Regions from separate parts of the Alkalibacterium indicireducens genome, predicted to be linked through region 2. Evidence: riboswitches for the same ligand, from Rfam matches in the RefSeq annotation. Region 2 holds a riboswitch; the other holds the start of a gene.
What was found. Region 2 has a riboswitch for magnesium ahead of mgtE (magnesium transporter). Riboswitches for the same ligand answer to the same signal wherever they lie in the genome.

Region 1 (5,465 bases), on a different contig from region 2:
TTCAGCCTGGGCACTGTTCTCTGGTACTGATCAGTCATCTCTACTCTTTTTCATCTATCGTTTAAGTTATTTAATTCAGTATCACAAATCCACTGATTTGCCCACTCCTGCACTTCATTCATGACATTTCTTAAAGCTTTACCTTTAGCTGTCAGGCGGTAACCTGAACGGATATCGCACGTGTCATCCAAGTCTCTCGTCACGATTTCTTCTTTTTCCAGTTCTTTCAACCGTTCAACTAGTACCCGATCGCTGACTCCTGGTATTGCCTGAGAGAGATCTTTAAAGCGACGAGGTCCATCCAACAATACATCAATGATTAATCCAGTCCATTTTTTTCCAAGTATTGAAAAAGTCTGCTCGAATCTGGGGCATATCACCTTTTCAGATTCTTTTGTCTGTGCCATTTCGATCATATATTGTCACCTCTTCTTTCACGTCTTTCAGTATACCATTATACTAAAGAAATGTGTAGAAGCTAATACTTATTTTTAGGAAGTTTAGGATTTCGTTCACAATTGTACTATAACAGGTTACAGGTGTTCAAGAAAGAACGTTGCAATAGAGAAATAGATCAAAAGTCCTATAGAATCATTGATTGTCGTAATAAATGGTCCTGAAGCAACTGCGGGATCGATCTTGAACTTGTTGATGATAACCGGGATCACTGCACCAATCACTGTTGATATACTGACCGTGATGAACATGGATAAACTGATGATTAAGGCCAGTACAGCATTGCCGTAGAAGACAAAGATGGTACCGATCAGAACCACAGCAGCAACCAACCCCATCAGCATCCCTGCACCCAATTCATTTTTAATAGTCTGGAAGAAGCTGTCTTTATCTCTGTCGTCATCAATCGTCAGATTACGTACGGCAACAGCCAGTGACTGAGTCCCTACGTTCCCTGCCGTATCCATGATCATCGGAATGAATGCTGCCAGAAGTACGACCGAGTCCAGGGTTTCTTCAAATGCCCCAATCAGTCCACCAGTGATCATCCCAAGGAAGAGAAGGATAACGATCCAGGGTGTGCGTGACTTCGCTGTACTGAACGGTGTGACTTTAGTTTTACGGTCATCATCACTGCGCTTGATCGCAGCGAATTCGTTAAAGTCTTCCGTTACCTCTTCTTCCAGGACATCCATGACATCATCGACAGTAACGATCCCCTGCATTTTGCCTTCATGGTCAAGGACTGGTATGGCAAGCAGGTCATAATCCTGAATGATGCGGGCGACCTGTTCCTGGTCTTCATCGATGCGCACTGAAACGACCTGGTTGAACATGATGTTTTCAACCGTTTCAGTTTCAGGAGAGAGCAGCAAGTCTCTGAGCGAGAGCACGCCGACCAGTCTTTCCTTCTCATCTACAACATATAAGTAATAAATCGTCTCAGCTTCGCGACCGATCTGTCGCAGCTGTTCGATGACTTCTGTCAGGGTCTGCTTATAATGGATAGCAATGAACTCTTTGGTCATAATGGATCCGGCTGTTTTCGGTGCATACGACAGGAGTTCCTGAACACGTTGACTTTCTTCCTCATCCATCATAGCGAGCAGAGTCTGATTATCTGTTTCGTCACTTTCAGTCAGGAAGTGAGCCACATCATCTGCTGCCATAAAGTTGAATACTTGAGCCATGTATTCATCTGGTAAATAGTGAACTGCATCTTCCTGGTCTTCTGTTTCCATCCATTCGAAAATTTCTGCAAATTCTTCAGGACTTAAAAATTCGGAAATTTTCCTCTTCTTTTCAGGATATAACAAATGAAAGACTTCGTGCTGGTCCCGATCATGCAGTCTCAGGAACAGTTCTCTGAATGTCTCGCGGTCATTCTTTTTTGCAGCCAGAAAAATCTGGTCATACGTTTTCTGCTTGTTGCTTTTCATTAATTTCATAGGTAATCGTCCTTTCTATTTTAATCGGGCTAAGCGAATAACCTGATTTTTTAACTTCTTTAAATTTATACCCGATACACAAGGGAACAGGGTCCATCTTCGCTTCACCTCCGTAAATTAGCTGGTCAATAACCTCTCTGTGTGTTATCTATCATTATAAATAAAAAAACACGCCAATAAGAGCGTGTAAAGAACATGAATACAGAGTTCATCTTCATACACCTCTGTCGTTGAGCTTCAGCTTCATATGGCATAGAGTCTGTTTCAGTCTCAGCTACATTAAAAATCCCCTTCATCCGAAGATTCCTGCTGACCCATTGGCGTCTTTGGACATTTCTGGGCAGTAGCGTGTCTCCATATGGGAGCCTCACCTAACAAGGTCATTCCTTTTCCTACATAATCATAACGAATGTGAGTGATTTGTTCAAGCAATAGTTATTATCCCTTAATATAAATAGGTTGACTCCTGTCCAATATGAAGAGTTAGAAGGACAGGATACATTCGATACTGATCAGTTTGATACCTATTTAGTCCATTATGAGAGCGGCCGTAAAGAACTTGTATTTATGGAAGACAATGAACAGATCTATAAATCGATATATGGCATATTCATCACTACAAATCCTATATTTAACTTTTTTGTCGTGACATGTCGTCCGTCTTGCGTCCTGTCCAAGTTGATATGCCCCATTTACCTCCTTCCCTGCCACAAAGTTTTAAATAAACTGTCACTTAATTCCTCTCTTTCTACCTGTTTGTTCATGCTATACTTGAAATACATGAGAGTACCTACTGAGCCACCAAGTAGTCAGCATTAGATGCTCTTTTTGTTTGCTGTGAGAGACCATCCGGTTCATAAAGCCCGTCTCCAGGCAGACACAAAAACTTAAAATGAGGAGAATGAACACATGAAGAAACGCTTAGTGATGATCACACTGCTGATGAATCTGATCATCCCCTACTTTATCTACTCAGCTCATGCTGAAGAAGCATCCGGTCCATTCGACTCCCAAAGCAGACTGCTTGCTTCGGAACTGGACGATGATAGTGAAGATTTCGAGGAATTTGAAGAATTTGAAACGATTGATGAATACAATAATGATTTTGAGGATGTTCCAGCGGACGAAATAGAACGAGCCAGAGTCATTGAAGTCCTTCCAGGTGACGGTCCTGGTCTGGATGAAGGTTTCTATCAAGAAATACAGACAGTTCGCGTTGAAATCCTTTCAGGTGACCAGGAGGGCGAGGAAGTCGAGGCTATCCATACCCTTACTGGAAATCCGGGTTCCGACTTTGAAGTGGAGCCTGGAGACAGAATTCTGATCAGCGTCATTGAAATTGGCGGGGAGTCTCAGGTTCATATCGTTGAGTACGAGAGAGATCGAACAATATATATCGTACTGGCACTGTTCGTTGTCCTGCTTATCCTGCTTGGGGGGCTGAAAGGACTGAAGACGATCCTGACTCTCGCTTTGACCTTGTTCCTTCTCTTAAGAGTACTCATTCCCGGCCTGCTTGCAGGATACAGCCCGATACTCATGACTATCCTAATTTCTCTTATCATTACGGTGGTCACTATTTTGACAGTCGGCGGCCTGAACATTAAATCCATTGCTGCCATCACAGGTGTATTGGGTGGGGTACTGATCTCGGGACTCATAACTTATATCGTCGGGAACCAGATCAACTTGACTGGACTGTCCGGTCAGGAAGCTATGATGCTCATGTATATCCCACAAAATGTGGACTTTAATTTCAGTGGCTTGCTTTTCGCGGGGATCATCATGGGTGCACTTGGTGCTGTGATGGATGTCGGCATGTCCATTGCTTCTGCTATGGAAGAAATACGGATGGCTGACCCGACTGTTTCTACAAAACGCCTGATTCTATCAGGTATGAATGTCGGAAAAGATATTATGGGAACGATGGCTAACACGTTGATCCTGGCTTACATTGGATCAATGATCCCACTGCTTTTACTGTTCACGGCCTATCAGGAACCGTTCATCAGCATCATCAATATGAATGTCATTGCGACGGAAGTCATTAGAGCTTTAGCTGGAAGCATTGGACTGATCCTCTCTATTCCGCTGACTGCTGTCAGTTCCGGCCTTCTCCGTGACAAATTAAACCTCAGAAAGTCTCCCTGACTTCTGACGAACCGACTGACTAACTAGTCTGAAGCGATGCCTAAGAGCTTATCCGGCATCGCTTTTTTTCCTGCACTCATGCTGTCAGAATCACTTCTCTAAACTTTTATCAAATGAAACCAAGTGCTTGCCAAAAGCTCCCTTGTTCAATAATCAGGAAATGGCATCGTGCACCAAAAAAAGCCGTTTCCAATTAAGTTCTTTTAGAACTTAACTGGAAACGGATTGAATTTTTTTAATTATCGGCTGGAATCAGGCATGGACGACGCTCAATTTGAGGCTCCATTCAGCCAGTTTTGCTTTAGCTTTCATTCTAAGCGGTGTAGATACTTCATTGATTGCGCAATATTTGTCTACACATGTAACGATCATGCTTTCCTTGTATTTAGGAATACCGACCCCTGTAGTAGTCAGGAACATGTGCTTAAGGATGATATCTTTTTCAAGTTCACTTAATTCCGTCAGACGCTGTGCATTCTTGACGGCTATTTTTGGGTGAACACAATTATGCGAACCTTCATTCATAAGAGCAATCTCTTCTCTGCATTCATGGAAAAAGTCATGAAGCAGTCCTGCTCTTGCAACGGCTCTAGCGTTCAGTTTCAGTCGCTTAGCTATTTTATAGCTGACATAAGAAACGAACAGTGAGTGAATGAGTCGTGTTGTATAATGGTGATGCGTAATATCGTCTAGTTTAAGTAAATCTTCGCTTTCAAGCAGGTCTTCGACCAATGTCATATAATCTTTGTCATTTTCCCAAATTGAACGAACGAATTCCATGGAAGCTCTCCTTTATCAGATCTTAGTCAGAGTATTTAATGTAATAAAGTTAGTTTAAATAACAGGTCTAATTGCCTGTCCAGTACTTATAGTACTTATAGTACTCCTAATACGTCTGATTTTAAAGGATGAAAGGCTCCTGTAAAACGTTTTCATATCAAATGTGATATTTCTGTCAAATTTCTACTCATTGATGTAAAGAAAACATAAGGATGCTGGCGGCTATAGCGACATTCAAAGATTCAGCCTGGCCTTTGATCGGGATGTAGAGATTGGTCGTAGTCTCCTGTAACAAGTGATCAGCTACCCCATTGCCTTCATTTCCTACTATAAGCGCAAACTGTTCTTTCGGTTCTACCGTATGGTAAGATACAGCCCGCTCATCCAGCGCTGTGCCATATACAGGTATATTCTTCTCTTTAAACTGACTGATCCAGTTTTCAAGAGCTGAATGAATGACAGGCAGGTGAAAATGGCTGCCCTGAGCAGACCTCAGTGCCTTGGGGTTATATAAATCGACTGACCCTTCCCCAATGATCACGGCTTCAAAACCAGCAGCATCAGCTGTTCGAATCAGGGTACCAAGATTTCCGGGATCTTGAACCTGATCAAGCATCAGTACTGGCTTAT
Region 2 (4,350 bases):
CTGATCTTTTTGAATAGATTGAATTAGTTTGAGCCGTTAACGACCATTGAAGTGATATCAAGAGTACGGTTGACCTGGTGCTCAACGGCGCCTTTGACGTCTTCCTGCATTTCACCTTCACCACTTACAGTGACAGATGTACCGTAAGGATTTCCGCCAGCTCCAAATAATACTGGATCAGAGTAACCAGGAGCCGCAATGATTGCGCCCCAGTGCATCATTGAAGTGTATAGTGAAAGGATGGTTGCTTCCTGTCCACCGTGAGGGTTCTGAGCAGAAGACATGGCACTGACAACTTTATTGATTGTCTGTCCAGTTGCCCACAGTCCACCTTGTGAATCGATGTATTGTTTCATCTGAGATGGCATTGTTCCAAAACGTGAAGGAACGCTGAATAAAAGCGCATCTGCCCAAGTGATGTCATCTGAAGTTGCTTCAGGAACATCTTTAGTCGCTTCGTAATGCTCTTTCCATGCAGGGTTTGATTCAATGGCTTCCATTGGCGCAGTTTCAGATGCTTTGACTAGTCTTACTTCTGCTCCTTTAGCTTCTGCAGCAGCTTTCGCCCACTGAGCAAGTTGATAGTTTGTACCTGTTGAGCTGTAATAAATTATAGATAGTTTAACTGACATGTGTATGTGCTCCTTTTTAGTTGGTGTTTCGAAGTAGATTATCTCTAATTCGTATTACTTACCTTTGTATAGTAACTCAAATCGATTGAAGTGTCAACTAATAACTGTTAATAGTTTTTCTAGAAAATTTCAGTGTGATTTAGCAGATTTATTTCCTGGATTCGATGAGCTGGCAATTCCTTTAATGACTTTGAAGGATCTTGGGAGAGCTACTTGTAGTTCAGAGTTCAAAGTCATAAATAAGGTGTAAGTAGCAGGGGAGTTAGTGCTAGTTTAATAGTGGTATTAAGGAATAAGGTATAATTAGCGGCGTTTTAATGATAGTTCGGAGCGAAATCATAAAATAAGGTATAAGTAGAAGCGGTCTAGCGGTAGTTTAGAACAGAATTATAGAATAAGGTATAGCTAGAAGCAGTCTGGTGGTAGCTTGCGGCGACAAAATATAATAAGATGCAAGTAGAGACGGTCTAGCGGTAATTCAGAGCAAAATCATGGAATAAGGTATAAGTAGACGAGGTCTACTTATAGATCAGAACACCTTTGACCCAATTAACTATAAGTAGCCCAAAGGCAGTTCAGCAATAAATTAGGGTGAACAGATAGCGTAAGCATTTAGTACATAGCCTCTAATGAGTAAACTCTTCATGAAATGCACAAGAAAAGACAGAAAAAACAAGCCAGTACCAACAGGAAGTCCTGCTGGTACCGGCTTGTTAAGTTCGCTCATCTATTTCAGACTATTGAGTAAAAGACCTAGCCAGGTTCGCCTGGAATTTTAGATCCATGGTCATGATCCTTATTCAGATCTTCAGTAGCCTGATCGACTTCTGCAGATACTTCTTCTGCAGCTTCTTCAGTAGTTACTTTAACTTCGTCTTTCAGGTCCATCGCTTCTTTTCTGATTTCTTCAGAAGCATGATGAAGCTGCTCACGAAGTTCCTGAGCTGTCTTGGAAATAGTCAGCTTGATGTTTTCAGTTGCTTCGCCCGTAGTTTGAGCCAGTTCTCCAGATTTCACTTTCGCTTTATCTGCGTATTCACTAGCCTGTTTTTTCGAATCATCGAATCGACGAGCGATATCGTCACGTGTTTCTTTCCCGCTTTTAGGAGCAAACAGTAATCCTAGAGCTGCTCCGATTAATGCGCCTTTAATAAATGACATAGTGCATTCCTCCCTGACAAATAAATAATGTTGAATTCTCTCTACTCATTATAGAACAAACTTTACTTTTTTGAAAAGAGAATCCCTCGAGAGATTTGAAAACCTCATCGTTCGGATAGAAAAGGGCTATGAATGGACCTGATGAGATAATATGCTATAATCGATGTGTAAAGAATGAAAAGCCACAGGTCAATGAAATGTTGGGTAAAATAAATGGCAGATTTGGAAGAAATAGTCACTCTCTCAAGAAGAAAAAGACAGGAGAGGATTTTATTCTTTTTCATAACCGACAGGATGCAGGCAGACAACTGGCCGAAAAACTCAATCATATAGATGTGAAGAATGCAGTCGTGCTCGCTCTTCCAAGAGGCGGGGTGCCCTTAGGTATAGAAATTGCCCGCAAACATCAGCTGGACTTCGACGTTTTGCTGTCGAAAAAGATCGGACATCCGTATCAGCCAGAATACGCGATCGGTGCAGTTTCAGAAAGTGGCGACCCGCTGCTGAATCGAATGGAAACAGACCGGATCGAAGATGACTGGCTTGAAAGAGAAGTAAAGGTATTGAGAAAACAGATGACAAACCGACGGCAGATGTATGCAAAGTGGCTGGAAACTAAAGCGGTAAAGGGCCGTCCAGTGATTATTGTAGACGATGGGATCGCTACTGGACTCACAATGAAAGCAGCGATCAATGCAGTAATAGATCAGGGCGCAGAGAAGATAATCATCGCTGTGCCTGTTATTCCTATGGACACCTATAGAACGCTGAAAAAAGCAGTCGATCAGGTGGTAGCCGTTGAGGTACCGGATTATTTTCTGGGGGCGGTCGGGGCCTACTATGATCATTTCCCTCAAGTAGAAGACAATGAAGTGGAAAAGCTTCTGAAGTCATTGTAATAAACTAACAGTCTACTCATTAAAAATGTGACAGAAATGTAAAAAGTGCTTTTTTTCTTTGACACAGAGTAAACTATTATATAAACTGAAAAACGGTAAATCAAATACTTGTTAGGAGAGGCTCCTAAATGAACACAGGCTATTGCCCAAAAACTTCGAGAGAAGCCAATGGGTAGAACAGGCATGATCGGATTAAGGTCTTGCATAAGATAGCTGATTCCTCGCGAATCTACGTCATTTAGTGCTAAAACCCAGACGAAGAGTAGATGTATGATCATTTGGCCTGCATTGACAGGCAAATGTATAATTACAATAAGCAGCACGAGTGTTTACTCTTTATTCTGATAATGGTTTAGTATGCGGCTTCCGGACACAATCTGGAGGCCGTTTTTATCTGCAAAAAAATGGGGGTGGAGTCATGGTGATAAATGACGACAGTGAAAGTTTAAGTTGGCTGGTAAGTATAACGGGAGAACATTGGAATAACATAATATATTGGAGGAATCATCATGGAAAAATTCAAAAACACAGTATGGACTCATCTTGAGAAAAGAGATATGGAAAGCTTGAAGCAGACACTGTCAGGTGCAGGGGATCTTGATCTGATTAATCTGCTGCATGACCTGCCTGCGGACGAAAAGGCAGTGGTCTTTCGCCTGCTGTCTAAAGACCGTGCGCTGGATATATTTGAGGATCTGGATCCGAACAGTCAGCAGCAGCTGATCAGCTCGTTCAGTGAAGAACGAGTCATCGAGGTCTTTGCAGAAATGGCCCCGGATGATCGTGTACGTCTGCTGGACGAATTTCCAGCTAAGGTCACGAAAAAAATCATCGGCTCACTCAACCAGGAAGAACGGCAGGCAACGGCGCTGCTTATGGGTTACGAAGAAGAAACAGCGGGTCGTCTGATGACACCGGAATACGTAACGGTCAAAAAAGAACAGACTGTGAAAGAAGCGCTTGAGGCAATTAGATTGACGGCTGCTGAAAAAGAAACGATTTATATCGTGTACGTGACCGATGCAAAAAGAATGCTGGAAGGTGTGCTGTCACTAAGAGAACTGGTCATCGCTGATCCTGATGCACGTATCGAAACGGTCATGCACAAGCGTGTAGCGAAAGTTTCGACGGATACCGATCAGGAAGAGGCCGCACGTATGCTTCAGACGCTCGACTTTCTTGCTCTGCCAGTCGTTGATAAGGAAAATCGGATCGTTGGAATCCTGACTTTCGATGACGCCATGGATATCATCGAAGAAGAAACAACAGAAGATATCTTCGATAAAGCCGGTCTGGCGGACTTAAATGATCGGGAATCCAACCGCAGTGAGCGTCTGGTCAACGGGTCTATTATGCAGATTTGGAAGGTCAGGCTGCCTTTCCTCGTTATTACGATGGTCGGGGGTCTGCTTGCAGGTGTCGTTATCGATTCATTTGAAGAAGCCCTTGAAGCAATTGCGGCAGTAGCGATCTTCATTCCGGTCATTATGGATATGGGAGGGAGTGCAGGAACGCAGTCCTCAACTATTTTCGCCCGTGGACTGATTCTGGGTCATGTCGATACCAACCGTTTTATGAAGCATTTAGGTAAAGAGACGCTGGTCGGTCTAAGTATGGGTGCATTAGTGGGGCTGGTGACAGGGATCATTGCTTCCGTC

Region 1: linked by a shared signal. The riboswitch ahead of mgtE (magnesium transporter) and the one ahead of mgtE (magnesium transporter) in region 2 are both predicted to bind magnesium.

What each region holds. Positions count from the first base shown of each region.
Region 1 covers NZ_BAAADA010000199.1:254-5,718, forward strand. The annotation lists gene ABFX15_RS11285 (hypothetical protein) at 1-38, opposite strand, end outside; gene ABFX15_RS11290 (winged helix-turn-helix transcriptional regulator) at 51-407, opposite strand; gene mgtE (magnesium transporter) at 534-1,904, opposite strand; M-box (ykoK) riboswitch at 2,120-2,290, opposite strand; gene ABFX15_RS11300 (YibE/F family protein) at 2,814-4,055, shown strand; gene ABFX15_RS11305 (HD domain-containing protein) at 4,308-4,835, opposite strand; gene ABFX15_RS11310 (TrmH family RNA methyltransferase) at 5,023-5,465, opposite strand, start outside.
Region 2 covers NZ_BAAADA010000135.1:98-4,447, forward strand. The annotation lists gene wrbA (NAD(P)H:quinone oxidoreductase type IV) at 24-632, opposite strand; gene ABFX15_RS08165 (YtxH domain-containing protein) at 1,386-1,793, opposite strand; gene ABFX15_RS08170 (phosphoribosyltransferase) at 1,991-2,692, shown strand; M-box (ykoK) riboswitch at 2,793-2,962, shown strand; gene mgtE (magnesium transporter) at 3,202-4,350, shown strand, end outside.